DNA from 3 places in the Neobacillus sp. S1115 genome. Region 3 is predicted to be linked to each of the others. Evidence: riboswitches for the same ligand, from Rfam matches in the RefSeq annotation. Region 3 holds a riboswitch; each other region holds the start of a gene.

Region 1 (11,082 bases), 1.8 Mb from region 3:
GCACCCATCGCGATGATGGACGGGTACCCTGGGCTCAAAGCAACGATTAGTACGGGCCCAAGCGCCACTTTTGGCATCGCATTTAGGATAACTAGATAAGGGTCAAGGATTTTGGAAACCATCGGTGACCACCATAGGATTGCGGCCAGCAGCACACCAAGAAAGGTTCCCAAGATAAAACCAAATACCGTTTCAGTTAAGGTCACTCCCAAATTCGTTAACAGTGAACCATCCTGTAATTTATTAATAAACAGAATCCAAATTTTCGATGGAGAGCTGAAAATAAGCGGGTCAATCCACTGTTTTGCGCTAAAAAGCTCCCAGCTTGAGAAAAAGACCAGGAAAATGATGGCTTGGTAAAACCGTATCCACCTTTTTTCAACCTTTAATGAGCGAATATAATTTTTATGGAGGAGTTCCACCTTATCCGTTTCCTTGTTCAAGAGACTCCAACTCCTTCCATATCGTTTGAAATAAACTTGGATATGCTTCATGGTTTCTGGCATTAAATGGGGATAATGTTTTCAGTTCCTCAGGCATTTCAAACGTTTTGTGAATTCTTCCGGGGCGAGATGACAGTAAGTAAACACGGTCACTCATGGCAATGGCTTCCCCGATATCATGTGTGACCAAAATAGCTGTCTTTCCAAACTCATCCAATGTTTGCGAAACAAGATCCTCAAGCTTAAGCTTCGTTTGATAATCGAGTGCGGAAAAAGGCTCATCAAGCATCAAAAGCTTTGGCTCAGTTGCCAGCGTCCTTACAAGGGCAACTCGCTGCCTCATGCCGCCGGACAGTTGTTTTGGCAGTTGCTTTTCAACATCGCCCAAACCCATTTGCTGGAGCAGGCTTAATGCGGCTGACTTGTTTTTTTCAGTCAGCTGTTTTGATAATTTAAGGCCTAAAAGGATATTTTCTTCGATTGTTTTCCAAGGAAATAGATAGTCCTGTTGAAGCATGTAGCCAATATCGTTATTTGCGGTGGATACCGGCTTATTTTCAAGCAAAACAGTCCCCTGAGTTGGTTTAATCAAGCTTGAAATAATGGAGAGCAAAGTCGTCTTTCCACAGCCGCTAGGGCCGAGGATGGAGACAAATTCTCCCTCCTCAACCGTAAGCGAAATATCGGAGAGGGCCGTGGTTCTAGAGTCTTTGGTAAAATACGTGTGTTGTATATTTTGAACCTTTAAGAAGCTCATGTGCCGGCCTCCCTTTCGGAGTTATTTTTTCATGACTTGTTCGGCAATCTCTGTATTGACGAGCGTGTCATGTTTTACTTCTTTTGGAAGCTCCCCGGCTTCCTTCATGATGTTTTGCAGATTATTCCATTCTTCTTCATCAAGAATTGGATTAGTGGCAAAGGATCCCTGGCTCTTATAACGATCGACAACAGTTTTCATAATTTCAGGGTTTGTATCAGGGAAGAATGGTTCTACGGCTTTAGCAATTTCCTCAGCACTGTGGGACTGGACCCATTGCTGAGCTTTATAGACTGCTCTTGTGAATTTTTCGATAACGTCCTTGTTATCTTTTATATAGCTCTGTTTAGCCATGAAGGTCGTATACGGAACATGCCCAGATTCCTTTCCGAAGGAGGCAACAATATAACCTTTACCCTCTTTTTCAAAAATGCTGGCAGTTGGTTCAAATAATTGAACAAATTCTCCACTTCCTGAGGCAAAAGCATTGGCGATGTTTGCGAAGTCAATATTTTGGATTAGGTTTAAATCCTGATGCGGGTCAATTCCATGCTTCTTTAACACGAATTCACCAACCATTTGCGGCATGCCGCCTTTACGCTGGCCAAGGAAGGTCGTACCTTTTAATTGATCCCATGAGAAATTGTCAATTTTCTCTCTTGAAACAAGGAAGGTGCCGTCAGTTTGGGTGAGCTGGGCAAAATTGATGACCGGATCGTTTGCCCCTTGAGCATATACGTAAATGGAAGTTTCCGAGCCGACCAGAGCCACATCGGCGCCGCCCGAGATGAGGGCAGTCATTGTCTTGTCACCGCCGGGTGTTGTCGTTAATGTGACATCAAGACCTTCATCCTTGAAGAATCCCTTTGATAAAGCAACATATTGAGGGGCATAGAAGATTGACCTGGTAACTTCTGCAATACGGACCTTTTCCAGTTTCTTCGGTTCTTTAGCGGTATCTTTATTACAAGCAATTAGGGAAAACATAAGTATACTGATGAGGAGAAAGGAGAAACTGATTTTTGACCATTTTTTCATAAAATTAACCTCCTTATCTGGGCTGATTGCCTAGAATATCGTATGAAAAAGAAAAAAATGTGTGAATGCCCAGTTCCAGAATTTTTTTATTTAATGGGGTAGTACCTTAAAAAGGCTAAGTGCCAGTATATTGATTAAACGGTTAGGGATACCCGGTTCGGGTAGTTATGAAAGGTTTATAACGCCCGGACGGTAAAGGTAAATCAGGTTCAGGTAGTTATGAAAGGTTTATAACGCCCGGACGGTAAAGGTAAATCAGGTTCAGGTAGTTATGAAAGGTTTATAACGCCCGAACGATAAAGGGAAACAAGATTCAGGTAGTTATGAACAGTTTATAACGCCCGAACGGAAAAGGTAAATCAGATTCAGGTAGTTATGAAAGGTTTATAACGCCCGAACGGAAAAGGTAAATCAGATTCAGGTAGTTATGAAAGGTTTATAACGCCCGAACGGTAAAGGGAAATCAGGTTCGGGTAGTTATGAAAGGTTTATAACACCCGAACGGTAAAGGGAAATCAGGTTCGGGTAGTTATGAAAGGTTTATAACGCCCAACGGAAAAGGGAAATCAGGTTCGGGTAGTTATGAAAGGTTTATAACACCCGAACGGTAAAGGGAAACAAGGTTTGGGTAGTTATGACGGGTCCATAACTACTGGCTGATCGAAGTAAACACATAAACTCTAGCTATTGAAACATTAAACAAGAGTTAACAAAGGACCCTTAATATACAAAAAGGATTAGACACATATGACCCCATTCAACAGTAAAATAATCGATATTAAACGCTTTCCATCGCCAAACCCTAATGTAGAGTTAAAGGAAATCATTTACCTTTCAAACGGGTTAAGAGTAATAGGGATGCTGGCAGAGCCAAAGAACGAGCCAACGACTGATGGATTTCTTTATTTGCGGGGAGGAATCAAAAACGTCGGAAAAGTTCGGCCAGCACGGATTGCCCAGTTTGCTCAGGAGGGCTTTATTGTTTTTGCCCCCTATTATCGCGGCAATCAGGGGGGGGAAGGGAATGAGGACTTTGCAGGAGAGGACCGTGCGGACGCTTATGCGGCCTACGACCTGCTAAAATCACTTCCTAATGTAAAAAGGATACATATCTTTGGTTTTTCCCGCGGCGGAGTAATGGCGCTTTTGACGGGAATTGAATTCCCAGATGCATCTTCCTTAGTCACCTGGGGCGGTGTCAGTGACATGAGCTTGACCTACTATGAGCGGAAGGATTTACGAAGGATGATGAAACGGGTCATCGGCGGGACACCGGAGAAATTCCCTGACCGATATCAAGATAGAACACCTTTATTCGAGCTTGAAAGGCTGGCTGCCCCCGTCCTGATTATTCACGGTGTAAACGACCAAAATGTATCTGTCGAACACGCCTATCGTCTTGAAAGAAGGCTGCGAAGTCTGGACAAGCCAGTCGAACGCTGGTATTTTGATCATTTCACACATTATTTTCCGCCGGCAATTAACCGAAAAGTAGTGGAAGATTTGACGAAGTGGATGAAAATGCAAAACAAATAATGGTAATATAAAGATATAAATAGCAGAGGAGCGGATATGTTATGGGTATGCCTCTTGAATTAAATACTTTAATCGTCACAAAAGGGAATGAAAAAAGGATTGGAGAAAATCTGTTTGTACTTGTGAAAGAAGGATACAGATTATACCCGATTGAAATCCCTGTGGATGTCAGAAAAACACTGGACACAAACTCAAATGGTACAGCTTTAATAAAAAAAGTTGAATGGGAAAACAGCCGCACAACACTAACATATCAATTAATATCCTTAAACTCAACGAACTAGCAGGTGTTATCACCTGCTTTTTTTCTTTTGGAAAAGTGTAAGATTTGCCAAACAATAGCGTCTTATATAGAGATTAACAAATAGAGAGGGGGGGTAAGGTTGGAAGGGATTCAGCAAATAGAGAAATGGTTTATTCATTATGAGAAGGACGTTACCAATTTTCTTGTTTACTATACCGGAACGACAGATGTTGAGGATTTGGTACAGGAAACTTTTCTCCGTGCACTTCAAGCCTTTTCCCGGTTTAAAAATGAAGCAAGTCCCAAAACCTGGCTTATTTCCATTGCAAGAAATACAGCCATTGATTTATATCGAAAAAAATCAGTATGGCAAAAGCTGAAGGAACGATTAAACCGAGAATCAGCTGATCAAAAAGAACTTCATACTGAAGAGAAAATCTTAAAAAAGCAGGAGTATGCCCGCTTATATGAAGCAATTAACGAATTAAAGCCAAATTATCGGGATGTAATTTTGCTTAAGGGCATTGCCGAGCTTTCTTCACAGGAAACTGGCCACATTCTTGGCTGGTCGGAAAATAAAGTGAATGTTACCTTTTTTAGGGCCATGAAAAAAATAAGTGAGCAATTAAAGGAGGGTGAATATTTTGAGCAATTTATCGGATAAAGAGCTGCTGGAAATGATGGCGGATTTTCCGAAACATGAGCTTTCTACAAAACAGAGAACGGACATGTTAAAAAGGATTGGTGAAGCAGGCACAGTCAAGCCAAGAAAGCCGTTTAACATCCAAAGACTGGGGGCTGTGGCAGCATTGTTCATACTTGCTCTTATTGCCCCGATTTTCTATTTTACGAATACAGCGGAGGAAAAGAATCCCGGCGGCGGCAGTTCCGTTATAACCAAAGCCCAAGAGGGTGATTATTTCGCATTAAAGAATGAAGAGGGGAAACCTATTTATGCAGATAGTAATTTTGGTATCCCAAACAAGGTGAGCCTGCTTGCACCTCAGGACTGGATTGCAAAAGATAAAGGCACCGTTGCTAAGATGATGATTTTTTTATGGGGAAACTATGATTATTCGAAATCTCTCAAGGTCGATGCGGTCCACGTTAAAACAGGAGTCAAAGAGCACCTTGCTGAAACTCCTTTATCTGGAGGAATCTACGGAACGGATGCTCACACTGTAACAACCTTCAAACCATTGCCTTTTTCAGGAGTTTGGAATCTTCAATTCACAGTTGGTGATAAGAAGGTTGGTGCATTTTCCATTTATGTAAAGGAGCCGTATATCACAATTGGCAAATCAACATTAATGATTTCTGCGGAGGATCTTTATACCGGCTTTTATGAACACGAGTTTATTGAAATCGAGGGAAGCAATCTTCCCGATGAAATAGAATTGGAGATATTTCAATTAGAAACCGCTGAGGCATCGAAATTTACTTTTAAGAAGGTTGCAGACTATACAACAACGGATGGAAAGCATATTACGGAGTATGGCGGCGGGTTTACCATCAAAAAAAGCGGTAAATATCGTTTTACTGTTCTCCAGCAATCGGAGGCAGTCGAAGTAAGGAAACCAGTTGACGGGAAATAGAAAAAAGAGGCTGATTTTGGAGGTCAGCCTCTTTTTTTCTACTGTTTAAACGATTGGTCCGCCTTTTTCTTCAATCTCGACGGCAACGTTAGCGAATTTCTTAAAGTTCTCACGGAATTGCTCTGCCAATTCTTTTGCCTTTTTTTCATAAGCATTAGGATCTGCCCATGTTTTCATTGGCTGAAGCACTTCATCAGGGACCCCAGCAATATGGAGCGGGATATTTAGGCCAAAGAATGTATCCCTAACGGTTTCTACGTGATTTAGTTCTCCTTCAAGAGCTGCCTGCACCATTGCTCTTGTATATGAGAGTTTCATACGATTGCCGACGCCGTATTCTCCGCCAGTCCAGCCTGTATTAACCAAAAACACATTAACGTTATGCTCAAGTATTTTTTCTCCTAGCATTTCAGCATAGCGTGTAGCCGGCAGCGGCAGGAATGGTGCACCAAAACAGGTTGAGAAGGTTGCCTGCGGTGAAGTAATGCCACGCTCTGTGCCAGCAAGCTTTGATGTAAATCCGCTTAAGAAATGGTACATTGCTTGTTCCCTTGTTAATTTAGCGATTGGCGGAAGAACACCAAATGCATCTGCAGTTAAAAACACAATGGTATTCGGGTGGCCGGCAATGCTAGGCTGGACAATATTATCAATGGCCTCCATTGGATATGCGGCCCGAGTGTTTTCTGTTAATGTTCCATCATCGTAATCCGGAATTCTCGATTCCTGGTTAATCACAACATTTTCAAGAACGGTCCCGAAACGGATGGCATCAAAGATTTGCGGTTCTTTTTCACGGGATAGATTAATACATTTTGCATAGCAGCCGCCTTCAATATTAAAGACGCCGTTTGATGACCAGCCGTGCTCATCATCGCCGATTAGACGGCGATTAGGGTCAGCGGAAAGAGTTGTTTTTCCAGTTCCGGATAAACCGAAGAATAATGCTACGTCCCCTTCAATGCCGACATTCGCTGAACAGTGCATAGAGAAAATATTGTTTTCAGGCAGTAAATAGTTCATGACAGAGAAAATTGATTTTTTCATTTCCCCCGCATATTCAGTTCCTCCAATTAGAACTACGCGGCGTTCAAATGATATAATAATGAAGGTTTCAGAATTCGTACCGTCGACTGCCGGGTCTGCTTTGAAATTAGGGGCAGAAATTACTGTAAATTCAGCTTCATGAGTCAGAAGTTCATCTTCCGAAGGCCGAATGAACAACTGGTGGGCAAAAAGATTATGCCAAGCAAATTCATTTATGACCTGAATCGGCAGTTGTGATTTCTTATCAGCACCAGCAAAGCCTTTAAATACATAAACTTCTTCTTGCTGTTTTAAGTATTCTAATACCTTATTATAAAGATGATCGAAAGTCTCTTGTGAGATTGGCTGATTTAAAGAACCCCAGGCAATTTTATCTTTGGTTGACTCCTCCAAAACAGTGAATTTGTCTTCTGGAGACCGCCCAGTATATTTTCCTGTTGAAACACGAACCGCTCCGGTGGAAGTGAGTGTCCCTTCTTTTCTGCTGAGGATTTTTTCAACTAGCTGCGGCACAGATAATTGGACTTGGACATTACTTTCATTAAGTAATTCCTTTAATTCATTTGGGATATGAACAGAATTCATTTAATGAACCTTCCTTTTTATGGTTTTTTTAATTTGATATATTAATATTGAATAGTATAACACAATTAAAATAATAGTCTATACTAATTGACGAAATTATGCTGTATTTTATACCTTATTCTAAAGGTGATTAAAAAGTCATGAAAAAAACAGTTTAAGCATATTTTGTATCATACTCCATTGTATATTTTGGTTAATGTTGCTAAAAAATACATTGACATACTTTAAGAATCTGGGGTATGATTTAACCTTGAACGGATACTCTCTTATCCCGAGCTGGTGGAGGGACAGGCCCTATGAAACCCAGCAACCTGCAACTAGGAAAATGTCTATTTTTAGTCGTTTTTCGGGCAAAGGTGCTCAACCTGATGCAAGGCTTGTCCTTGAACGATAAGAGTGAAAGGCACGCAAAATGTTTGCATTCAACCTTTCCTCATGGAAAGGTTTTTTTGTCTATTTGGCAAACACACGTGCTGTTTGAATCGCTTTACTAATCTTCTAAAGAATTTCGGTTGGGTTTTTTCGGTAGTATTTCATAAAAACCTGATGTTTATTTCATACTATTAGGGATGAGTTCCGTATCAAAATGGAGGTTATTTGGAAAGGGTGTTAACCTTTGAAAAAAGCAGCCTCATTATTTCATTATTATAGGAGGAATTCAGATGTCACTAAAACGCCATTTGTTCACTTCTGAATCAGTAACTGAAGGTCATCCTGATAAGATTTGTGACCAGATTTCTGATTCTATTTTAGACGCCATTCTAGCAAAGGATGCAAATGCCCGCGTAGCTGCTGAAACATCAGTAACGACCGGTTTAGTTCTAGTTGCCGGCGAAATCACTACCTCTACATATGTAGATATCCCAAAAATTGTTCGTGAGACGATCAAAGAAATTGGCTACGTTCGTGCGAAATATGGCTTTGATTCGGAAACATGTGCGGTGTTAACCTCGATTGATGAACAGTCTCCTGACATTGCCATGGGTGTCAATCAAGCACTTGAAGCTCGTGAAGGTCAAATGTCAGATAAAGAAATTGAAGCAATTGGTGCAGGTGACCAAGGCTTAATGTTCGGCTTCGCCTGTAACGAAACGAAAGAGCTGATGCCTCTTCCAATATCTTTAGCCCATAAGCTTGCCCGCCGGTTAACTGAGGTTCGTAAAGAGGATATCCTTCCATACCTTCGTCCGGACGGAAAAACACAAGTAACGGTCGAATACGATGAGAACAACAAACCGGTTCGGATTGATACAATTGTTATTTCCACCCAGCACCATCCGGAAATTGGACTAGAGCAAATCCAGCGCAATGTTAAGGAACATGTCATTAATCCGGTTGTACCAAAAGAATTAATCGATGAAAATACAAAATATTTTATAAACCCAACCGGCCGCTTCGTAATCGGCGGACCGCAGGGGGATGCAGGACTGACTGGCCGTAAAATTATCGTGGATACTTACGGAGGCTATGCCCGTCACGGCGGAGGCGCTTTTTCCGGTAAGGACCCGACAAAGGTTGACCGTTCTGCCGCTTATGCTGCACGTTATGTTGCAAAAAATATTGTCGCAGCAGGTTTAGCTGAAAAATGTGAAGTCCAGCTTGCCTATGCTATTGGTGTAGCAAGACCGGTATCGATTTCCATCGATACTTTTGGCACAGGCAAAGTCAGCGAAGGGGTATTGGTTGACTTAGTAAGTAAAAACTTCGACCTGCGCCCTGCAGGAATCATTAAAATGCTGGATTTACGCCGCCCCATCTATAAGCAAACAGCAGCTTACGGACATTTTGGCCGTACGGATGTTGATCTCCCTTGGGAACGCACTGATAAAGCAGATGCATTACGTGAGCAGGCAGAAGGAAAATAATATGGAGTGGGAGTTGCATTAAGGTGTAACTCCCATTTTTCATTAAACGTCTATTTTCTTGTTCAGTGTTTTAAAAATTGGAATAAAATGTTTAAGTAGGACTATTGAAGTGAAAAATGATGATACATGATTTTCCTTTTGTTCACAGTGCCATTTTTGAAAAAAAAGTGGTAGTATTAGAGAGTATGTTTTTACAAAAGGATATTTTGAAATAGAGTAGGTGAGGTACATAATGTGCGGTTTTATCGGTTGTGTACATGACAAAACGCAAAATTATCGTGACGAAGAAAAGCAGCTTTTTAAAAATATGAACGATATTATAACCCATCGTGGACCAGATGATGATGGTTATTATTATGATGATCATATTCAATTTGGTTTCCGCCGGTTAAGTATCATTGATATTGAATCCGGGCACCAGCCGCTAACGTATGAAAACGAAAGATACTGGATTATTTTTAACGGTGAAATTTATAACTATGTCGAGCTTCGTGAAGAGTTGCTCAAAGAAGGACTAACTTTTTCCACAAGCTCTGATACAGAGGTTATCATTGCCCTCTACAGCCATCTAAAAGAAAAAGCAGTTGAACGCTTGCGCGGGATGTTTGCTTTTGTAATCTGGGATAAGCAGGAACAAACACTTTATGGGGCACGAGATCCGTTTGGAATTAAACCATTCTTTTATATGGAGGATGGTGACAGAACCTTCTTTGCTTCTGAGAAAAAGAGCATTTTGCTGGCTCTTAAAAATGATGTGCTGGATTATGATTCATTGCAGCATTATTTAACCTATCAGTTTGTTCCAGAACCTGATACCCTATCTGAAGGAATTAAAAAGCTTGAACCAGGCCATTATTTTACAAAAAAAATCGGCTCGAAGATGGAAATGAACCGCTACTGGAAGGCACATTTTCACCCAGTACTAAAATCGGAAGATGATTTCGTAAAGGAAATCCGTGATATTCTGTTTGATTCGGTTGAAAAGCATATGCGCAGTGATGTTCCGGTTGGTTCCTTCTTATCAGGTGGGATTGACTCTTCCATCATTGCCTCGATTGCAAAGCAATTCCATCCGTCTATTAAAACGTTTTCCGTCGGATTTGAGCACAATGGCTTCAGCGAAATTGATGTTGCCAAGGAAACAGCTGAAAAGCTTGGCGTAGAAAACATCAGTTATATCATTACGCCTGAGGAATATATGAAAGAAGTTCCGAAAATTATTTGGCATATGGATGACCCGCTTGCCGACCCAGCCTGTGTTCCATTATATTTTGTCGCCCGTGAAGCGAGAAAGCATGTTACGGTTGTTCTTTCAGGCGAAGGCGCTGATGAATTGTTTGGCGGCTATAATATTTACCGCGAACCTGGCGATTTGGAGATTTTTAATAAAATTCCTAGAATCGGAAAGGTCCTTTTAAAAGGAATTGCCGATATGCTTCCGGAAGGGATGAAAGGAAAGAGCTTTATTGAACGCGGGGTGACACCGATGGAGCAGCGCTACATTGGTAATGCCAAGATGTTCGACGAAGCGGAAAAACGTGAGCTTTTGAGTGTCTATCGTGAAGGCTTGAACTATACCGATATCACCAAGCCTCTTTATGAGGAATCAAGAGGCTATGATCCGGTTGACCGGATGCAATATATCGATATCCATACTTGGATGCGCGGCGATATTTTGCTAAAGGCTGATAAAATGACAATGGCTCATTCATTGGAACTGCGCGTGCCGTTCTTAGATAAAGCAGTATTTGAAGTGGCCTCGAAAATCCCAACTAGCTTGAAAACAGCTAACGGCACTACCAAGTATGTTTTGCGTAAGGCTGCTGAAGGGGTCGTTCCTGACCATGTTCTAAACAGGAAGAAGCTTGGCTTCCCTGTTCCTATCCGCCATTGGCTAAAGGCTGAGATGAATGATTGGGCAAAAAATATCATTCGTGAAAGCCAGACAGACCATTTAATCAATAAGACGTAC
Region 2 (11,082 bases), 2.0 Mb from region 3:
AGAAAATTAAGAAACAAAAAGGCGTTATTAAGAAAAACAGCGGCGCAAGCCTAATCGATATCGGTGATGGAGTAGCACTCTTAGAGTTCCATTCTCCAAACAATGCACTTGGCATGGACACGATCCAAATGATTAACTTTGCTGTTGATGAAGTGGAGAAAAACTACAAGGGTCTTGTTATTGGCAACCAAGGCAAGAACTTCTGCGTCGGTGCTAACCTGGCAATGATGCTGATGGAAGCGCAGGATGACAACTATTGGGAGCTTGACATGGTAGTTCGTCAGCTTCACAAAGCATTATTAAAAGTAAAATACAGCGCCAAACCGGTTGTCGCAGCGCCATTTGGCATGACACTTGGCGGCGGTGCTGAGGTTTGCTTGCCATCTGCACATATTCAAGCTTCTGCTGAAACGTATATGGGTCTTGTTGAAGTCGGTGTCGGCCTGCTGCCTGGCGGTGGCGGAAACAAAGAGCTTTACATTAAGCACTTGGAAAACATTCCAAACGGCGTACAATTTGACCTGCAGCAGGTTGCCAATAAAGTTTTTGAAGCAATTGCAACTGCGAAAGTTTCCACTTCTGGTGAAGAAGCACGCGAAAACAATTTCTTAAGCAAAGCCGACGGCATCAGCGTCAACGGCGACCATCTTTTATACGATGCGAAGCAGGCTGTTCTTGCACTACATGAGAAAGGCTACAAAGCACGCGTGAAGAAAAAGGTTCCGGTTGTCGGTGAAACAGGCTATGCAACACTTTTACTTGGTGCAGAAGCGATGAAGCTTTCCGGCTACATCTCTGAGCATGATTTAAAAATTGCCAAGAAAGTTGCTTACGTCATTGCCGGCGGTAAAGTACCATATGGTACCGAAGTAGACGAGGAATATCTATTAGACCTTGAAAGAGAAGCTTTCTTAAGCTTAATCAAAGAACCTAAAACACAGCAGCGCATGCAGCACATGCTTGTGAAAGGGAAGCCGTTAAGAAACTAGAAAACGAGCTATAAGCATTAAAAAATATGTGACAGCAGGGGCCCTCGTGCCCTTGGCAGACATATAGATTCGTATATTCCAAGATTGGAAGAAAGAGAGGGAACTTGCATGAGAGAAGCGGTAATCGTTGCCGGAGCAAGAACACCGGTCGGCAAATCGAAAAAAGGAACGCTTGCCCAGGTTCGTCCTGATGATTTGGGGGCATTAGTCGTTAAAGAAACATTAAAGCGTGCCGGAAATTATGATGGAAATATCGATGATTTAGTCATTGGCTGCGCGACCCCTGAAGCAGAGCAAGGCATGAACGTGGCAAGAAACATTGGGGCATTGGCAGGACTTCCGCACACGGTTCCAGCCATCACTGTCAATCGTTTCTGTTCATCCGGTTTGCAGGCAGTTGCGTATGCAGCACAGTCCATCATGCTTGGGCACACTGACACAGCGATCGCCGGCGGCGTGGAATCAATGAGCTTGCTGCCAATGGGCGGACACGTGATCCGGCCAAACGCAAAATTAGTCGAAAGCGCACCGGAATATTACATGGGAATGGGTCATACAGCTGAAGAGGTAGCGAAAAAATATGGCATTTCCCGTGAAGAGCAGGATGCTTTTGCAGTAAGAAGCCATCAAAGAGCTTTCAAAGCTATCCAGGAAGGCAAATTTGTTGATGAAATCGTTCCAGTTGATGTTACTTTCCGTTCTGTCGGCAAAGACAATAAACTGGTTGAAAAAACAATCAAGTTTTCTGTTGATGAAGGTGTTCGTCCGGAAACAAATCTTGAAACACTTGCAAAGCTTCGTCCTGCATTCTCGGTAACAGGTTCAGTAACTGCCGGTAATGCATCACAAACAAGTGATGGTGCGGCTGCAGTTATGATTATGGACCGCGAAAAAGCTGAAGCACTTGGCCTTAAGCCATTGGCAAGATTCCGCTCCTTCGCTGTCGGCGGCGTTCCGCCGGAAATCATGGGTGTCGGTCCTGTTGTTGCCGTTCCAAAGGCACTTAAGCTCGCTGGCCTTGAGGTTTCCGATATCAACCTGTTTGAATTAAACGAAGCCTTTGCTTCCCAGTCCATCCAGGTCATCCGCGAGCTTGGCCTTGATGAAGAAAAAGTGAACGTAAACGGCGGTGCGATTGCATTAGGCCACCCGCTTGGCTGTACAGGTGCAAAATTAACCTTAACGCTAATCAATGAACTAAGACGCAGACAGGAACAATTCGGTGTCGTTACCATGTGTATCGGCGGCGGAATGGGTGCTGCAGGCGTATTTGAATTACTTTAATTTATTTGGCGGCGGCCCTCCCCTTGAGCGAGTCGCCCCCACCCTGCCAATTTAAAATTAGGAGGAATTTTCGATGACTGAAACTAAAAAAATCGTTAAAGGCGGAGCCTTTTTAATTGAAGATCTTACTTATGATCAAATCTTTACCCCGGAAGATTTTACGGAAGAGCATTTAATGATTGCTAAGACAGCTGAAGACTTTGTGGAAAAAGAAGTTCATCCTGTTCTTGAGCGTCTTGAAAACCATGAATTTGATATTACTGTCAAGCTTTTAAAGGAAGCTGGCGAACTGGGTCTATTAGCTGCTGACGTGCCTGAAGAGTACGAAGGTTTAGGCTTGGACAAAATCACTTCATCTTTAATTACTGAAAAAATGGCCGGCGGCGGCGGTTTCGCGCTTTCCCACGGTGCACACGTAGGTATCGGTTCACTGCCAATCGTTTTATTCGGTAACGAGGACCAAAAGAAACGCTATTTACCAGCCCTTGCATCTGGTGAAAAACTTGCCGCTTACGCACTAACTGAGCCAGGTTCAGGTTCTGACGCTCTAGGCGCAAGAACGACTGCCAAATTAAATGCAGAAGGCACTCACTATATTCTAAACGGCGAAAAGCAATGGATTACCAACGCCGGCTTCGCAGATGTATTTGTTGTTTACGCTAAAATTGACGGTGAAAAGTTCTCAGCATTTATCGTAGACCGTAGCTTCCCTGGAGTTTCTACCGGCGCTGAAGAAAAGAAAATGGGGATCAAGAGCTCATCCACTCGTACCCTTATTTTAGAAGATGTCCCAGTTCCAGTTGAAAACCTACTAGGTGAAATCGGCAAAGGCCACGTTATCGCGTTCAACATCTTAAATATCGGTCGTTACAAGCTTGCAATTGGTGCTGTGGGCGGTTCCAAGAAAGCATTTGAAATGACTGTAAAATATGCAAACGGCCGTCAGCAATTCAAAACACCAATTTCCCAATTTAATTTAACAAAAGAAAAATTCGGAACATTGGCTTCTGAAATTTATGCTGCTGAAAGCTCCGTATGGCGTACAATCGGCCTATATGAAGAAAACCAAGGCAAGCTTTCCGATGAAGAAACTAAAGATATTAAGAAACTTGCGGATTCTATCGCTGAATATGCCATCGAGTGTTCATTAAACAAATTCTTCGGCAGTGAAGTACTTGCCCATGTGGTTGACGAAGGTGTGCAAATCCATGGCGGTTACGGCTTCATGCAGGAGTATCCAATTGAAAGAGCCTACCGTGACGCACGTATCCAGCGTATTTTCGAAGGAACAAACGAAATCAACCGTCTTCTTGTTCCAGGAACGCTTGTGAAAAAAGCGATCAAAGGCGAGCTTCCATTATTCCAAAAAGCAATGGCCCTTCAAGAAGAATTAATGATGTTAATGCCTGAAGAGCCAGGCGATGAGCCATTGGCACAGGAAAAATATCTAGTAAAGCAAGCTAAGAAACTTGCGCTGGTTGCTGCTGGTTTATCAGCTCAAAAATTTGGCAAGGCCCTTGAAAAAGAGCAAGAAATCCTGGCAAATATCGCTGATATCATTTCAGATGTATATTCAATGGAATCTGTTGTGTTACGTACTGAAAAAGCAATTGCCAAAGACGGTGCAGAAAAGAACCAACAGAAGCTTCTTTACACTCAAATCTTCTGCCAAGAAGCGTTTAACCGTATCGAAGCTGTTGCTAAAGAAACCCTTGTGGCTGTTGAACAAGGCGACATGCTGCGCATGATGCTTTCCACACTAAGAAAGCTGACTCGCCACACTCCAATCAACGTAATTGCGAAAAAACGCGAAGCTGCCGATGTCATCATCGAAGCAGAACGTTATTTAGTTTAATATCTTGTAACAGGTCCCCTTTGTTCATGTAGGGGCCCTTTTTTATTTTTGAATTTTTTCGAAACTTGGCAGGATTTTCACGAAATTAGTCGAATTGTTTGGTTGGATATTTTTTATTTTGAAAATAGTTATGGTAATATTCAATTATGACTGAATTTTAGTAAAAGGCGGTGAAAGGATGTCTTTGACTTTTTACTGGTATCCGAAGTGCGGAACATGTCGAAACGCAAAAAAGTGGCTTGACCAGCATGAAGTTAATTACGAGCCAGTACATATCGTGGAAAACCCTCCATCCCGTGAGGAAATTCGAGATTTTTATCAAAAAAGCGGCTTGGAATTAAAGAAGTTTTTCAACACTAGCGGAATGAAATATCGTGAATTAGGCGTTAAAGACAAATTAAAGACCGCTTCCGAAGATGAACTGTTAGACTTGCTTGCGTCTGATGGCATGTTGCTGAAACGCCCGATTTTAACAGACGGTGAACATGTCACTGTCGGCTTTAAAGAAGATGAGTTTGAGAAAGTATGGACGAAATAGTCCACATTAAATTGGCAATCGATATATTTCGATGATAGATATTATTAGCAAAATCATGGAGGGATTTAGACAATGAGTACACCAAAAGAATTGCGTTATACTGAAGAACATGAATGGGTAAAAAACGAAGGCAGCCTCGTGCGTATTGGAATCACCGACTTTGCACAGCATGAATTAGGAGACATCGTGTTCGTTGAACTTCCTGAAGTCGGCGATGAGATCAATGCCGGCGAACCATTCGGCAGCGTTGAGTCTGTTAAGACGGTTTCCGAACTTTATTCTCCCGTAAGCGGCAAGGTTGTTGAAATTAACGAAGACCTGAACGATAACCCTGAATATGTGAACGAATCTCCATATGAAAAAGCATGGATGATCGTGGTTGAAGTCTCAAATAACGGCGAGCTGGATGAACTGCTGACTGCTGAGCAATACGAAGAAATGATTAAAGAAGATTAATTTTTTGAGCGAAAAAGCGCCCATTGCGGGTGCTTTTTCTTTTTATTACCACTTTTTCTTCTGCGTTAATGGGGAAACTATAAATAAAATTATATGGCAGGTGGAAAAAATGGCATTGAATCAACATAAGATAGACGTAACAGACCGGGTAGTGGGCAAGCTCAAAAATGGAGAATTAGAGCTGTTTTTGGAAAATCAGTCAATCGGCATATGTAAGCTTCCAGAGAATGTTCAAATGAAGCTCGAACATCATTTTGAAGCCGAAGGCCAAAAAATATATCAGCATGTCACCACAACAGAGGGCCGGGATGCCAAGTATACTGACTGTGATGATGGTGGATGGTGCTGAGACATGAAAAGATTCCATCATCTTTTAAGCAAATTCCTATTTTTAAAATACTAATGATGGTATAGTTGACATACAAAGATGTGTACACGTATTAGTAATTCCGGAATATGTTAACAGTAAACCACTTCATATCAGGTGATGGATGATGAATGATTCGTATGTTGACAAAGTTCTTATTGTGGAAGGAAAGTCGGACAAAAACAAGGTCAAGAATATTTTAAAAGAGCCCGTCGAAATAATTTGTACAAACGGGACCATTAGCCACACAAAGTTGGATGAGTGGATTGATATTCTTGAGGACAAAGATGTCTACATTCTTGTTGACGCCGATGCTGCAGGTGAAAAGCTGCGCAAGCTTTTTAAAAGAGAATTTCCAAATGCAGAGCATTTATATATAGACCGAATGTACCGCGAAGTGGCAACCGCCCCAGAGCACCACTTAGCAACGGTTCTGCTGGGGGCAAACATTGACGTGCATAAAGAGTTTTTAGAGATGGGCTGAAGTTACTGATGTTAGAATGGAATCGAGATGAATTTTCCGCGTTTTGGGAGAGCGGCGAGCGCGGCGTAGTTTACTTTTATACACCCATGTGCGGGACCTGCCAGGTGGCCGGGAAAATGCTAGTTGTCGCGGAGGCAGCACTTGGGGATGTTAGTATTGGAAAAATGAACTTAAACTACTACCCTGATTTGGCTCGGTCTTTTGCGATTGAGAGTGTGCCGTGTTTATTGTTTGTGGAAGGTGGGCGTGTTGCAGAGACGCTTTATGCATTTCATTCGGTTCCGTATGTGTTGGAGAAAATAAAAGGGTATTTGAGATGATGAACAGACGCCGGGCGGGGCGTCTGTTTTTTGGTTTGAGGAAAAAGATAACCATTAAGGCGTCTTAGAGCCCGAGCTGCCGAAAAATCGAGAGGAAGGGTAACCAATAAAGGGAATGGGTGCCCGGTCCGGTGCAAAATCGAGAGGATAGGTAACCAATAAGGGATATGGGTGCCCAAACCGCTGTAAAACCAAGAGGAAGGGTAACCAATAAAGGGAATGGGTGCCCGGTCCGGCGCAAAATCGAGAGGAAAGGTAACCAATAAGGGGAATGGATGCCCAAACCGCTGTAAAACCAAGAGGAAAGGTAACCAATAAAGGGAATGGGTGCCTGGTCCGGCGCAAAATCGAGAGGAAAGGTAACCAATAAGGGGAATGGGTGCCCAAACCGCTGTAAAACCAAGAGGAAGGGTAACCAATAAAGGGAATGGGTGCCCGGTCCGACGCAAAACCAAGAGGAGGGGTAACCAATAGGGGATATGGGCGCCCGACCCGCTGTAAATCCAAAGGGAAAGGTAACCAATAAAAGGAATGGGTGCCCTAGCCGTAAACTTATTATCCCCCAATACCCAAAAAGGTAATTATTTACTCAAAAAACGACCATTGACCATGTCCTATTAGTTTGTAGTTTTCCTTAAGAACCCTTCGAATCATTTTCTTAGAAAAAACACCCCCGCACCACTCAAACACCAAATTCGTCGTAATCTTAAACTCAGGAAAAAGCAACCTTAACTCCCCAACACTGCGCAGCACTACAGACTCCAGTTTCTCCTGACAACCACACGTATTACAAACCATTTTCCTCTCCCCAACAGAAACAGAAAATGAGCTGCACTGCTGACAATAAGGACCCTTTTTCAGTTCCTCATAACTATAAGCGGGCTTTGTAGCATTTGGATAATCACCTTGATCCAGAGAAATTAACAGGTCTGCCAATCTCTCATGGCCACCATTAAGGTTTGATGGGATATTTTCTAATTTTCTTATGAAGCGATTGAGTTGTGTTGGGTAAATAACATGATTGTTTTGAGGAGCATTGTATAAGGCGAACGTGGGGTTAATATGAACCACGTAGGATTCAACCGGCAAATTAAATCTGTATTCGTCGAGAAGCTGCCGCAGCTTTGACTCGCTCCGAATTAATTGAAGGATAGGGTCGTCAATTTCGGTATCATTTTTACAAAAACGGTCGGGATCAGATTTATAAATATAGTCTCCTTCAAAATTTTTAACATCAATCAGGTAAATTGTTTTTTGAAAAATAATAATAGTATCGATTTGAAAGTATTTTCCTTTCAATTTAAAGAGCAAGTCATTTAATACGATGCAGTTATTCTTCAATCCTTCGGTAATAGCATCAAACATCACTTCTCCTTGATAGCCTTTTTCAAGAGAGTAATACTGTAATACTTTCTCCTGTCTGTATCAGCAAGTGCCATACGCGGGTTTAAGGCACGTAACATAAGCAACTCCTTTGGTACTCCGCGCGATTTTTTTGGTATAGGCATAGTCCGCATCCTCTCAAATAATTAAAAATACCCATATCCAATTTTACTTCAACTTACTGAAACGCAAATTAGAATGTATGAATATTTTGTTAACATTACCAGCATCCAGCATAGTCCGACATATTTCTCGGGAAATGTTAATATTTCCCCACCCGTCCGAAGATAATGTCGAGCAATTCATAAAGGAATAGGCGAATCGCTGCTGAATAGTAATTGGTATAGACGTGGATTCCGGAGTGATTAAAATGATAGAAGAGGTTAATAGCTTTTTAAAAACATTAAAAGACCAAGGCCATATTCTTCCGCTAATTCAGCACGCAGAACTTAGGATTAGCCTAAGCACCACCGAACAGCAATCGGTTCAACTGGTTATTAAAAACGGGGAAATATTCGCCCTCTATGACTCACACTCGGATCAGGCAAATTGCCAAATCCACGGCGGCCCGCAAGAACTAAAGCAACTTCTCGGGGGGCAAGAAAGATTAAGGGTACTGCAACGGAATGGCGCCCTGAACGTAAAAGGCGCACTAAGGACCATATTACTACTGGAATCACTATTTTATTTAACTAAAGGTCAGACAAATCTTGCCAAAATAATTTAATCAAAGGTATTGACTCGGAATTAAAGTTCAGGTATTATTTTTTTAGAATATTCAAGCAACGAACAGCAAACTAAATATACATTCTTATCAAGAGCGGCGGAGGGACTGGCCCGTTGAAGCCCGGCAACCGGTGGACCACACGGTGCTAAATCCAGCAGAGCAAACGGGCTCTGAAAGATAAGAAGAGCGGAGAACCCCCATCTTCTTATAGGAAGCATGGGTTTTATTTTTATATTGGGAGGGAATAAGAACTATGTCAGAAAAACAAAAGAAGTTAAGGTTTGAAACATTAAGTGTTCACGGTGGACTCTCACCAGACCCTGTAACAGGAGCACGGGCGCTACCTATCTATCAAAATAACGCCTACCAATTCAAAAGCACAGAGCATGCCGCCAATCTATTCGCGTTAGCGGAACCTGGGTACATATATACACGGATTCACAATCCAACGACAACTGTTTTTGAAGAAAGAGTATCGCTTCTAGAAGGCGGCGTTGGCGCACTGGCAGTGGCAAGCGGTATGTCTGCCATCACATTGGCCATCTTAAACATTGCCGAAGCGGGTGATGAGATTGTTGCTGCATCCAATCTATATGGTGGAACGTATAATCTATTTGCAGTGACCCTGCCTAAATACGGGATTAATGTGAAGTTTGTCGACCCAGAGAATCCGGAAAACTTCCGTGCCGCCATTACGGAAAAAACAAAAGCTGTTTTCGCTGAAACGATCGGCAACCCAAGCTTAAGAATCCTGGATATTGAAAAAGTAGCCAATATTGCTCATGAAGCAGGGGTTCCTCTTATCGTGGACAATACCTTTGCAACACCATACTTGTGCCGTCCAATTGAGCATGGCGCTGATATCGTCGTTCACTCCGCAACCAAGTGGATATTAGGTAATGGAACAACTACAGGGGGCATTATTGTCGACGGAGGCAAGTTCGATTGGAATTCACCGAAATTCCCTGGCTTAACAACGCCAGACTCCAGCTATAATGACCTTGTTTATGCAGAGGCACTTGGACCAGTTGCTTATATTATTAAAGCACGCGTACAGCTTCTCCGCGACATGGGGCCGGCTTTAAGCCCGCAAAGCTCATTCCAGTTTGTTCTTGGGTTAGAAACGCTTCATGTACGGATGAAAGAGCATGTCGCCAACACCAAAAAGGTAGTGGAATACTTGCATAATCATCCTGCGGTTGAATGGGTTTCTTATCCGGGGCATCCATCACATCCTGACTATGAATTGGCACAAAAATATTTACCTAAGGGCGCTGGTTCAATGGTTGTATTTGGCATTAAAGGCGGAAGAGAAGCCGGTGCGAAATTAATCGATGCGATCACCCTATGGGCGCACGTGGCTAATGTCGGCGATGCCAAGAGCTTAATTATCCACCCAGCAAGCACCACACACCAGCAGCTGGATGCGGAAGGATTAAAGTCAGCGGGTGTTTCTGAGGACTTGATCCGTCTATCCATTGGAATCGAAAATGTTGAGGACTTAGTGGAAGATTTAGAGGACGCAATCGAAGCTGCAACAGGCTTAACATCTTTAAAAACCAATGCCTAAATTTTCCTTAAATAGTTTTTTGAAAATGTAGAATTTTGTCGTTGACACTACTATCTAACCGTGATACTATTACTTTCATAATAATAGTATTAATGCATGTATAATTAAATATAGGATAGCTTTTGCTCTTATCAAGAGAGGTGGAGGGATGTGCCCTATGAAGCCCGGCAACCGTCAATTTTATTGAAATGGTGCCAATTCACACAAAGCCTGCGGCTTTGAAAGATGGGAGAAAGGATTCATTTAATAATGATGCCTTTCTGCCTTTGCAGAGAGGCTTTTTATTTTACTAAAATAGAATTCTTTCATGAAAATTATCAAATCCTATAATAAGGACAAGAAGTAGGTGATTCAATGATTTCCATTAAAAATGTACGAAAGATTTTTTCTACCAAGCAGGGACAGTTAAAAGCTGTTGATGAAGTAAACCTGGATATAAAAGAAGGAGAAATCTTTGGTGTGATCGGATATAGCGGGGCTGGTAAAAGTACCTTAATCCGCATGTTAAATGGCCTTGAGCTGCCTACGGGTGGAACTGTCAACGTGGCTGGCCGGGAGATTTCAAAAATAAAGGGTGCAGAGCTTAGAAAAGCCCGTCAGGAAATCAGCATGATTTTCCAGCACTTCAATCTACTTTGGTCAAGAACAGTTAGCGAAAATATCTCTTTTCCATTAGAGATTGCCGGTGTGAGCGCACCGGAAAGGAAAAAACGAGTTGAAGAGTTGATCAAGTTAGTTGGCCTTGAGGGCAGAGGTGACGCCTACCCTTCACAGTTGAGCGGCGGGCAGAAACAGCGGGTCGGGATTGCCCGGGCCCTTGCCAATAACCCAAAGGTGCTGTTATGTGACGAGGCAACATCAGCGCTCGACCCGCAAACAACAGACTCTATTCTCGACCTTTTAGTGAATATCAATAAACAATTCGGCTTAACGATTGTGCTGATTACTCACGAAATGCATGTCATCCGGAAAATCTGTCATCGAGTAGCGGTCATGGAAAGTGGGCGGATTGTGGAGCTTGGTCCGGTGCTTGATGTATTTAAAAACCCTCAGCAGCCGATTACGAAACGGTTTGTCCAGCAGGTAACCGAACCGGAAAAAACAAAGGA
Region 3 (11,082 bases):
AGTGGTTTTCGGCGACCGGTTACATCACTGATAGGTCCAGTGAGCAGCTGCCCAGATGCTAAACCGATCACGAAAAGCGACAGGCTGAGTTGAACAGATGATGCGTTTGTATGGAAATCTTTTGCGATATTTGGCAGGGCCGGTAAATACATATCAATGGATAAAGGTCCAAATGCTGCAAGTGAACCGAGAACAATCGCCATCCATACTCGTTTAGAACGAGAAAGCACTGCTTGATGATCCTCTGCCTTTTGTATGAAATCCCCCATATAGTAAGTCATTCCTCCAGTTATGTAAATCCAATCTAGTTACCTCAGATTTTATCATTCTATGTTAACAGATTATTCAATATTTGGGAAATCTTTAAAGTAGGAACATAGATATAAATTTAAAAAACAGAAATATCGAGAGTTCATTCCGAGAAGATTGTTGCATTTTATTTTAAAAACTGCTTCAAGAAGGAAAAAATAGCTTATTGTTTGTATGATCGCCTGTTCTGGAAATAATATAATTAGGCGACTAAAAAATAGTATGGGTGACTAAAACCGAAAAAAAATTTGTTAGTACGGTAACCAATAAAGGGTATGGGTGACCGAAACTGAAAAAAAATACGTTGGTACGGTAACCAATAAAGGAGATGGGTGACCGAAACCGAAAAAAATACGTTGGTACGGTAACCAATAAAGGGTATGGGTGACCGAAACTGAAAAAAATACGTTGGTACGGTAACCAATAAAGGAGATGGGTGACCGAAACCGAAAAAAATACGTTGGTACGGTACCAATAAAGGGTATGGGTGACCGAAACTGAAAAAAATACGTTGGTACGGTAACCAATAAAGGGTATGGGTGACCGAAACCGAAAAAAATACGTTGGTACGGTAACCAATAAAGGGTATGGGTGACCGAAACCGAAAAAAATATGATGGTACGGTAACCAATAAAGGGTATGGGTGACCGAAACCGAAAAAGATATGTTCGCAAGGGCAACCAATAGGCACCGAGGTGTTTGGGTAAATTTCCAAATTCAGATGGAATCTTAGAGACACATTGTTTACAAAAACAGCCAATCGAAAAAAAGGCCGCCTTCCATCATACAAATGGAAGGCGGCCTTTCCTAGTGGGTTTAAATGGTTCCCCAAACATCCTTAGCTATAGCCACTACATGTTTAATCTTATTCCACTGCTCTTCTTCCGTTAAAATATTTCCTTCTTCTGTGCTGGCAAAGCCGCATTGAGGGCTTACTGCCAGGTTTTCTAATGGAATAAATTGACTTGCTTCTTTAATTCTTGCCTTAATAGATTCTGGATCCTCGAGTTCTGGGAATTTAGAAGTGAATAATCCTAGTACAACGGTTAGGTTAGGACGCTTGAAGCCTTTTAAAGGTTCGAAGTCACCAGAACGCTGATCATCATACTCTAGGAATAGCCCGTCCACATTTAGCTCAGCGAAAATGGCATCGGAAATTTGATCGTACCCGCCGCTTGTGATGTAGGTGGATCTGAAGTTGCCGCGGCAAATATGCATGGTAATGGTCAAATCTTCCGGCTTATCGGCAATGGTTTCATTGATTGCACTTACTCTTGTTTTGATGATTTCATGTACATCCAAGCCAACTTTTTCAACCACTGCATTGATTCGCTCTTCTGAAACAAAATCAATCCAAGATGTGTCGTCTAATTGCAAGTAACGGCAGCCAGCATCATAGAAAGCCTGGATGGCTTTTTGATAAGCCGCTACGGTATCTTTATAAAGTTGTTCGCTGTTGCCATTGTAATACTCATCGCCTTGAATTCTCGTAAATAACATATTCGGGCTTGGAATGGAGAACTTCGCCACTTGGCTGCCATCTCCATATTTTTCAACTGCCTGCTTTAAAAACTTGAAATGCTCTAGCATATAATGATCATTAAAGTCCACTTTGCCCACTACTTTAATGGCGTTGTTTCTTGTTTGGGCGCCTTTGAAGTTACTGATATATTCATTTTCAAAAAATGCTACACCTTCCAAACCAGCCAAGAAATCCAGATGCCACCATGAACGTCTAAACTCACCATCTGTAATGGATTTTAAGCCTGCTCCAATTTGGTTTTGAACCAATTTCTCAATTTCTTGATCCTCAACCGCCTTCAGGGCATCTGCATCAATTTCCCCATTAGCAAAAGCCTTTCTAGCTTCTTTAACCGGTTCTGTTCGAAGAAAGCTGCCGACATGGTCAGCTTTGAATGGAGTTTTTACTAGTGTTGCTGTCATTAATTATTCCTTCTTTCTCGGTGTAATAAAAAACCCTCTTCTCAAAAATAAGAAGAGGGTAATAGCTATTACTAAATCTCTTCTTATCTTCAAGCACTCGCTTCTGGAATTGGCACAGTACGAACGTGTCTGCTGCCGAGGCTTCAAAGGGCCAGTCCCTCCACCTCTCTTGATAAGAATATTCGAAAATATTTAATTAACAGTAAAGATACACCTGTTCTGATTTTCTGTCAACAAAAATCTACAACACTATTGTTGTGGTTAAATGGAAAAGCTATCCAAAATAGGCTCAATGGGACAAATACCTAAACATATATTATTTGTGGTAACGGTATCAAAAAATGAACTGCAGCAAGGAATTAAGATTCAGGTGATGATCTGAGGTGAAAAAATGGAATTTAACAGGCGAGAGGGTCATTTTGATGGGTCTTTGCAGCCATTTTGTGCACAGACAACGGATATGGCGCCCCTATTTGAAGCAGAAGCTTATGATCATGCAGAAAAGAAAATAAAAAAGCTTCGTCTAGAAAGCTATCGTGGAAGCTGGGTTATTTTATTTTTTTATGCAAGTGATTTTACCTTTGTTTGACCGACAGAATTGGCAGCGGTCGCTGCTATTAAGGATCAACTAAAGACACTTAATACAAATGTCCTTGCTATCAGCACGGACAGTGTATATGCCCATAAAGTATTCGCTGAGGTATCTCCCAATGCCTCTCAGGTATCATTTCCACTTCTTAGTGACCGAACACACCAAATCAGTAAAGCATACAGAGTCCTAAATGAAAAAGTTGGGGCAGCCTTAAGAGCAACCGTCATTATCGATCCAGATGGAATAATTGTATCCAAATTGGTATACCCATTAGAAGTTGGCCGAAATGTTTACGAAATACTAAGGATCATACAAGGGGTACAATACGGAAGAAGCACCGGAGAAGGAGTCCCAGCTAACTGGGTTCCCGGTAACCCAGGAATCATTAGAGACCCAAAGTATATCGGAAGAATTTGATGCATGGGGAGGCATGGGGACGGTTCTCATGCCTCATTTAGGCTTTTAAGATCCTCTACATACATCATTGATTCCTTAATTATGTCGTAATTTGTCGAAAAGTTAATAAAAATGTACGCGTTTTCACCTGATATGATAGTTTCTATACAAATATTCTAAATATTCATCCCTTTGTGACTACCCAGGAAAAATGGATAGATTGGTCTGTCAGGAGGTATAAAATGTGCCAGGAACACAGAAATAAAAATGTAGAAGTAAATTTTGAAATACCAGAAAACATAATCCAAAGTTTTAGAGATGCTGTTGAAAAAAATGGAAAGTCAATGAATGACGTGCTTAGGTTATATATGCAAAAATACATTTGGAAACAAAGTGAATTACAAAGAAATAGACAAATGCGACGTCAAAGTATTGGAGCCAAGTGATAAAATGATAGTAGTATTAATATAGAAATACTTTAACAATTTTATCATATATTTTTAGAACGGCTGACATGTAAGTTTGACACCTTTAAATGATTCATGGTATATATATTCAAATTATGACGAATGAGCATAACCACAGGGGGAATTTAAAATTATGGAACATCGCAGCAAAATTTTAGATTGTACGATCCGTGATGGAGGTTTAGTAAACAATTGGGATTTCAGTATCGAATTTGTCCAGGACTTGTATAATGGACTAAGTGCGGCTGGCGTTGAATATATGGAGATTGGCTATAAAAACTCCGCTAAGCTGCTGAACGCAACTGAGCCTAATCCATGGAGATTTTTAGATGATCATTTTCTGAAAGAAATCATTCCTGAGAAAAAATTCACGAAGCTATCTGCATTAGTAGATATTGGCCGTGTCGATCCCAACGATATCCTGCCTCGCGAGCAAAGTGTGTTGGATATGATTCGGGTAGCCTGCTATATCCGTGAAGTGGACAAGGGCCTGGAGCTTGTCCAAATGTTCCATGATTTAGGATATGAGACATCTCTCAATATTATGGCTTTATCTAGTGTGCCTGAACAGAAGCTTATTGAAGCCATGGAAATGGTCAAAGAAAGTCCAGTCGATGTTGTGTATATCGTTGACTCTTTTGGAAGCTTAGATCCGGCTGATATTGCACATCAAGTGAAAAAGTTTCAAGCGATGCTTCCTAACAAGCAGCTTGGTATTCATACGCATAACAATTTGCAGTTAGCATTTGCTAATACCTTGACAGCACATCAAAATGGAGTTACCTTCCTAGATTCATCTGTTTACGGCATGGGACGGGCGGCAGGGAACTGCAATACAGAGCTTCTTGTCAGCTACATAAAAAAACCAAGCTATGAACTTAAACCGTTACTTGGTGTAATCGAAAAGCATATGTTAGAAATGAGAGAAAAGTGGGAATGGGGCTATATCATTCCTTATATGATCTCTGGTGTCCTTAATGAGCATCCACGGGTGGCAATGGCTTATCGAAATAGTGACGAGCGTGACCAATTCGTTGACTTCTATGACAAGGTAACAACACCTGAAGCAACTTTAGCTACAACTTCAAGGTAGTTTATTACATGTACAGCCGCCTGCGGGCGGTTCTTTTTTTGGGGATGAAAGCAAATGGGCAGAATAGTAGCGAAAACACATCGGATTTGTAATCATAGAAAGAAGATTTAAGACTTATGGAGAGTGAAACCAATAATGGATAAAAAACAGATTGAGTATAAAATTTTAGAGTTGAAAGACGAATACTTACAACTGCAACATAATCTTGAAAAATTAGAGTATGTAAAAGGAAACATAGCCCCGTTGGAAAAACGACTATCTGAAATTGAAGAGGAATTGAATTCTCTTAATCAATTATTACGAAAAATAGCGGGGCAAACACAAAAATAGTAACTTAAGTTCAAGAGACCATCGAAATGATGGTCTCTCAGACTGTCGACAAATTCGAAAAACTTCGGGTTTGCCGGCAGTCTTTTTTGTATAATTAAGGTATTGAGATTTTTAAGGGGTGAATGAAATGCTAACTAAAAATACACAGATGAATCGTGACCAAATAGAAATGATAGCTTTAGAACAACTTGTACCTGTGAACCATCTGGTTCGTAAGATGGAAGCTGCTATCGACTTTTCTTTTATCTATTCACTTGTTCAAGATATGTATTCATCTGAACGAGGACGTCCGAGTATTGATCCTGTTGTATTGATTAAGATGGCTTTCATCCAATATACCTTCGGTATTCGCTCAATGCGTCAAACAATAACTGAAATCGAAACGAATATGGCATATCGCTGGTTTCTGGGCTTTGGTTTTTATGATAAGGTACCTCACTTCTCGACGTTTGGTAAAAACTACGAGCGCCGCTTTAAAGATACAGATTTATTTGAACAGATTTTTTATCGTATTTTGAAGGAAGCCTCAGACAAGAAATTGATTAGTAGCGAGCACGTATTTATTGATTCTACACATGTTAAGGCAAGCGCTAATAAGCATAAATTTGAGAAAAAAGTAGTTCGGAAAGAATCAAAAGCTTATGAAGCACGTCTACAAGACGAGATTAATAAAGACCGCGAAGATCATGGAAAAAAGCCATTTCCTCCAGATAAATTTGATAAAGAGGAAAATAAAGAAATCAAGGAAAGTACTACTGATCCGGAAAGTGGTTATTACGTGAAAGATGAGCGAACAAAACAGTTTGCTTACTCATTCCACGCTACTTCTGATCAAAATGGTTTTGTTTTAGGTGCAATTGTAACTCCAGGTAATATCCATGATAGTGTCATTTTTGAACCACTCCTTGAAAAGGTAATTGAAAAGCATGGAAAACCTGAAGCTGTTGCTGCTGACGCCGGATATAAAACACCTGCTATTGCTCAATACTTATTTGAAAATGATATGATCCCAGCTTTACCTTATACTCGCCCACGTACGAAGGAGGGTTATTTAAGAAAGCATGAATATGTATATGATGAATACTACGATTGTTATATCTGTCCGCAAGGACAAGTATTAAAATATGCAACCACGACGAAGGAAGGTTACCGTCAATACTTCTCTAATCCGATTGAGTGTAAAAATTGCCCATTACTTTCACAGTGCACGCAGAGTAAGGAACATAAAAAGCTAATTCAGCGTTATGTGTGGGAGAACTATTTAGAAGAAGCCGATCATCTTCGTCACACACAAGAAAATAAAATCATTTATGCAAGACGGAAAGAAACGATTGAGCGTGTCTTTGCGGATGCAAAAGAGAAGCATGGTATGCGTTGGACAACCTTAAGGGGCCTAAAAAAATTGTCCATGCAGGCGATGCTTACTTTTGCTGCCATGAATTTAAAAAAGATGGCCAACTGGACATGGAAAGGTCCAGAAATGGCGTAATAATAGGCATAGAATAGGCATAAATTTTGCTCTTACGAGCAAAAATCCGACAAAAAGGCATCCGAATGGGATCATTCGAATGCCTTTTGTCTACAAGCAAAGAGACCATCGAAATGATGGTCTCTTTGCTTGTATCAAAGTTTTAATAGATGCGTATTAAATAGTTATAAAACCACTTTTTCAGCGATGAGTTTATAGGATTCAATGCGATCCTTCGGAGAATATGTAATCGTTAAAATCATAATTTCATCCGCATTATATGAAGCTTGTAACTGCTCAAGTTTCTTTTTTACCTCCAGTGGATTGCCAATGATCATTCTCTTTTTCATCGCTGCTAATTTTTCTAGTTCTTTTTCATTGAGTTTGTATTGCTTGGCTTCCTGGATAGAGGGCACAAATTGGCCTTCGCCTTTTTCCTTCTGTAATGCCCAGATTAGATTACTTAATGCGATTTCTTCAGCTTTTTCGGCCGTATCCGCACAAACCACTGAAACAGTTAACAATACCTGAGGGGATTGCCCGTGTTTGTTAGCTTGAAAGGCATCAAGATATTGTTGGATGATGTCTGCTCCGTCTTTGTCGCTCATGAACTGGCCGAATGCATATGCCAAGCCATGTTCAGCAGCAAGCTGGGCACTTTTTTTACTTGTACCAAGAATCCACGGCATCGGCGGTATTTCCGGCAGGGGAGAGGCCTTTACTTTTGAAAACTCGTGATCTTTAGGAAAATCATTTTTTAAAAAGTGAAGCAGTTCTTTTACTAAGTCAGGCATTTTCCAAACCTGTTGTAAAAAATTATCGGATAAAGCATTCGTTGCTTCCGCTGACCCGCCAGGTGCACGCCCAATGCCGATATCAATCCGATTTGGATATAGGGTAGCCAGCATATTATAAACCTCGGCCACTTTATATGGTTTATAATGCGGTAATAATACAGCCCCAGAACCGAGGCGAATCCGTTTGGTGTTGGCGCCAATATAACTGATCATCACTTCAGGTGCCGAGCAGGCCAGACCTGGCAAATCATGATGTTCGGAAATCCAATACCGTGTGTAACCTAACTCATCTCCCGCTTGGGCTAGCTTCAACGATTCATCCAATGCCTCTTTTGCTGTTTGGGTGGAGGAGATGGGAGATAAATCTAATATGCTTAATTTCACTGCACCATGCCTTCTTTCTTAATTCTTCACTTCGAGCAAAGTCAATGTAAAAATTCCTACTTGCCCTTTTTCATATAAGTTCGTGACAGAAGTGGAATATTGTTGAATGGTACCTTTAAACGCTAAACCAGTTTCAGGAACTTTTACATCAAAGGATCCTTCATACAGCAACACTGCAGTGTCGTGATATTCCTCACTCGTCACTTTAAATTCAATAACAATTTTATGTAAACCGTTCTCAAGCTCTTGTTTATATTTGTCTACACGAATGGAAGTATTATTTAAGATGATTTCATTAACCAATGACACCACACCTTTTTGTTATTATGAAAAAATAATAGCACTGGGCCAATAGGGGAGCAAATGAATTGGACTGTCAGTTTAAAAATAACAATAGTCTTCTTATATAACATAAGCCCATTTCATTTCTAAATTTCTTAGCACATACATCGTTCATTATTTGGTAAAAATTTCAGGTTGTAGATAAATGAAAATCGCGATATATTATAAATCCGTCACTTACACGAGTGACAGAAAACATGATACATTTTTAGATAGTTTCAAGAAATTAAAAACTTTTTCTTGCGATGTTAAAATGTATGTGTTAAAATAATAAATGTCGCTTTTGAAACAAATCATTAACTTCGTAAATTGGAAGAAAATGATGGTTGATAGATTAGGAGAAATGCGATATAATTTAATCCTTGTCGCTTAAACAAGTGACAAAGATAGTTCTTTGAAAACTAAACAAACAAAAACGTCAACAAACAATAATGATCGTGTTTCTTCTATATAAATGAAGAACATGAGCCAACGTAACATTTTTGAGCTAATCAACTCAACTTTATTGGAGAGTTTGATCCTGGCTCAGGACGAACGCTGGCGGCGTGCCTAATACATGCAAGTCGAGCGAATCACTGGGGCGCAAGTCCCGCTGGTTAGCGGCGGACGGGTGAGTAACACGTGGGCAACCTGCCTGTAAGACTGGGATAACTTCGGGAAACCGGAGCTAATACCGGATAATTTCTTCCCTCACATGAGGGAAGGTTGAAAGTCGGTTTCGGCTGACACTTACAGATGGGCCCGCGGCGCATTAGCTAGTTGGTGAGGTAACGGCTCACCAAGGCGACGATGCGTAGCCGACCTGAGAGGGTGATCGGCCACACTGGGACTGAGACACGGCCCAGACTCCTACGGGAGGCAGCAGTAGGGAATCTTCCACAATGGACGAAAGTCTGATGGAGCAACACCGCGTGAGCGATGAAGGCCTTCGGGTCGTAAAGCTCTGTTGTCAGGGAAGAACAAGTATCGGAGTAACTGCCGGTACCTTGACGGTACCTGACCAGAAAGCCACGGCTAACTACGTGCCAGCAGCCGCGGTAATACGTAGGTGGCAAGCGTTGTCCGGAATTATTGGGCGTAAAGCGCGCGCAGGCGGTCCTTTAAGTCTGATGTGAAAGCCCACGGCTCAACCGTGGAGGGTCATTGGAAACTGGGGGACTTGAGTGCAGAAGAGGAAAGCGGAATTCCACGTGTAGCGGTGAAATGCGTAGAGATGTGGAGGAACACCAGTGGCGAAGGCGGCTTTCTGGTCTGTAACTGACGCTGAGGCGCGAAAGCGTGGGGAGCAAACAGGATTAGATACCCTGGTAGTCCACGCCGTAAACGATGAGTGCTAAGTGTTAGAGGGTTTCCGCCCTTTAGTGCTGCAGCTAACGCATTAAGCACTCCGCCTGGGGAGTACGGCCGCAAGGCTGAAACTCAAAGGAATTGACGGGGGCCCGCACAAGCGGTGGAGCATGTGGTTTAATTCGAAGCAACGCGAAGAACCTTACCAGGTCTTGACATCCTCTGACACTCCTAGAGATAGGAATTTCCCCTTCGGGGGACAGAGTGACAGGTGGTGCATGGTTGTCGTCAGCTCGTGTCGTGAGATGTTGGGTTAAGTCCCGCAACGAGCGCAACCCTTGATCTTAGTTGCCAGCATTTAGTTGGGCACTCTAAGGTGACTGCCGGTGACAAACCGGAGGAAGGTGGGGATGACGTCAAATCATCATGCCCCTTATGACCTGGGCTACACACGTGCTACAATGGATGGTACAAAGGGCAGCGAAGCCGCGAGGTGGAGCCAATCCCATAAAACCATTCTCAGTTCGGATTGCAGGCTGCAACTCGCCTGCATGAAGCCGGAATCGCTAGTAATCGCGGATCAGCATGCCGCGGTGAATACGTTCCCGGGCCTTGTACACACCGCCCGTCACACCACGAGAGTTTGTAACACCCGAAGTCGGTGGGGTAACCGCAAGGAGCCAGCCGCCTAAGGTGGGACAGATGATTGGGGTGAAGTCGTAACAAGGTAGCCGTATCGGAAGGTGCGGCTGGATCACCTCCTTTCTAAGGATATAAGCTGGACATATGAGCCAGACAATACATGTTTGTTTGATTGTTTCTTGTTTGTTTAGTTTTGAGGGAATTATCTCTCAAAACTTTTTGTTCCTTGAAAACTAGATAATCGTAAAAGAAGAAGTAACCAAGTAAGAACCGAGTAATCGCCATTTTAGTTTTTCTCTCTTATTTTTAAGAGTAAGTAAAACCTTTTAGGTTAAGTTAGAAAGGGCGCACGGTGAATGCCTTGGCACTAGGAGCCGATGAAGGACGGGACTAACACCGATATGCTTCGGGGAGCTGTAAGTAAGCGCAGATCCGGAGATTTCCGAATGGGGAAACCCACTGTTCGTAATGGAACAGTATCTTTACCTGAATACATAGGGTATTGAAGGCAGACCCGGGGAACTGAAACATCTAAGTACCCGGAGGAAGAGAAAGCAAACGCGATTCCCTGAGTAGCGGCGAGCGAAACGGGAACAGCCCAAACCGAAAGGCTTGCCTTTCGGGGTTGTAGGACACTCAACATGGAGTTACAAAGGAACGGGGTAGATGAAGCGGTCTGGAAAGGCCGGCCATAGAAGGTAAAAGCCCTGTAGTTGAAACTTCGTTCCCTCCTGAGTGGATCCTGAGTACGGCCGGACACGTGAAATCCGGTCGGAAGCAGGGAGGACCATCTCCCAAGGCTAAATACTCCCTAGTGACCGATAGTGAACCAGTACCGTGAGGGAAAGGTGAAAAGCACCCCGGAAGGGGAGTGAAAGAGATCCTGAAACCGTGTGCCTACAAGTAGTCAGAGCCCGTTCATGGGTGATGGCGTGCCTTTTGTAGAATGAACCGGCGAGTTACGATTGCATGCGAGGTTAAGTTGAAGAGACGGAGCCGCAGCGAAAGCGAGTCTGAATAGGGCGAATTAG

Evidence for each region. A riboswitch is a leader RNA that binds a small molecule or an ion and turns the genes downstream of it on or off. The one in region 3 is predicted to bind S-adenosylmethionine.
Region 1: another riboswitch for S-adenosylmethionine. It lies ahead of metK (methionine adenosyltransferase); the one in region 3 lies ahead of ACZ5B7_RS15495 (5-methyltetrahydropteroyltriglutamate--homocysteine S-methyltransferase).
Region 2: another riboswitch for S-adenosylmethionine. It lies ahead of ACZ5B7_RS25470 (O-acetylhomoserine aminocarboxypropyltransferase/cysteine synthase family protein); the one in region 3 lies ahead of ACZ5B7_RS15495 (5-methyltetrahydropteroyltriglutamate--homocysteine S-methyltransferase).

The regions. Positions count from the first base shown of each region.
Region 1 is NZ_AP038275.1:5,004,293-5,015,374, reverse strand. Features, by position in the region: gene ACZ5B7_RS24555 (ABC transporter permease) at 1-443, opposite strand, end outside; gene ACZ5B7_RS24550 (ABC transporter ATP-binding protein) at 424-1,200, opposite strand; gene ACZ5B7_RS24545 (ABC transporter substrate-binding protein) at 1,222-2,238, opposite strand; gene ACZ5B7_RS24540 (alpha/beta hydrolase family protein) at 2,986-3,774, shown strand; gene ACZ5B7_RS24535 (DUF2584 domain-containing protein) at 3,816-4,058, shown strand; gene ACZ5B7_RS24530 (RNA polymerase sigma factor) at 4,158-4,682, shown strand; gene ACZ5B7_RS24525 (hypothetical protein) at 4,663-5,613, shown strand; gene pckA (phosphoenolpyruvate carboxykinase (ATP)) at 5,659-7,245, opposite strand; SAM riboswitch class I at 7,509-7,642, shown strand; gene metK (methionine adenosyltransferase) at 7,908-9,110, shown strand; gene asnB (asparagine synthase (glutamine-hydrolyzing)) at 9,343-11,082, shown strand, end outside.
Region 2 is NZ_AP038275.1:5,175,268-5,186,349, reverse strand. Features, by position in the region: gene ACZ5B7_RS25520 (3-hydroxyacyl-CoA dehydrogenase/enoyl-CoA hydratase family protein) at 1-989, shown strand, start outside; gene ACZ5B7_RS25515 (acetyl-CoA C-acetyltransferase) at 1,098-2,273, shown strand; gene ACZ5B7_RS25510 (acyl-CoA dehydrogenase family protein) at 2,347-4,128, shown strand; gene ACZ5B7_RS25505 (arsenate reductase family protein) at 4,307-4,666, shown strand; gene gcvH (glycine cleavage system protein GcvH) at 4,739-5,122, shown strand; gene ACZ5B7_RS25495 (YusG family protein) at 5,232-5,471, shown strand; gene ACZ5B7_RS25490 (toprim domain-containing protein) at 5,617-5,973, shown strand; gene ACZ5B7_RS25485 (thioredoxin family protein) at 5,982-6,293, shown strand; gene ACZ5B7_RS25480 (nuclease-related domain-containing protein) at 6,879-7,658, opposite strand; gene ACZ5B7_RS25475 (SCP2 sterol-binding domain-containing protein) at 8,047-8,403, shown strand; SAM riboswitch class I at 8,485-8,587, shown strand; gene ACZ5B7_RS25470 (O-acetylhomoserine aminocarboxypropyltransferase/cysteine synthase family protein) at 8,657-9,973, shown strand; SAM riboswitch class I at 10,099-10,205, shown strand; gene ACZ5B7_RS25465 (methionine ABC transporter ATP-binding protein) at 10,328-11,082, shown strand, end outside.
Region 3 is NZ_AP038275.1:3,179,303-3,190,384, reverse strand. Features, by position in the region: gene ACZ5B7_RS15500 (multidrug effflux MFS transporter) at 1-281, opposite strand, end outside; gene ACZ5B7_RS15495 (5-methyltetrahydropteroyltriglutamate--homocysteine S-methyltransferase) at 1,126-2,253, opposite strand; SAM riboswitch class I at 2,334-2,432, opposite strand; gene ACZ5B7_RS15490 (peroxiredoxin) at 2,645-3,262, shown strand; gene ACZ5B7_RS15485 (hypothetical protein) at 3,484-3,687, shown strand; gene ACZ5B7_RS15480 (aldolase catalytic domain-containing protein) at 3,842-4,801, shown strand; gene ACZ5B7_RS15475 (SE1832 family protein) at 4,937-5,131, shown strand; gene ACZ5B7_RS15470 (IS1182 family transposase) at 5,259-6,620, shown strand; gene ACZ5B7_RS15465 (LLM class flavin-dependent oxidoreductase) at 6,785-7,780, opposite strand; gene ACZ5B7_RS15460 (DUF3219 family protein) at 7,799-8,083, opposite strand; rRNA gene ACZ5B7_RS15455 (16S ribosomal RNA) at 8,625-10,174, shown strand; rRNA gene ACZ5B7_RS15450 (23S ribosomal RNA) at 10,381-11,082, shown strand, end outside.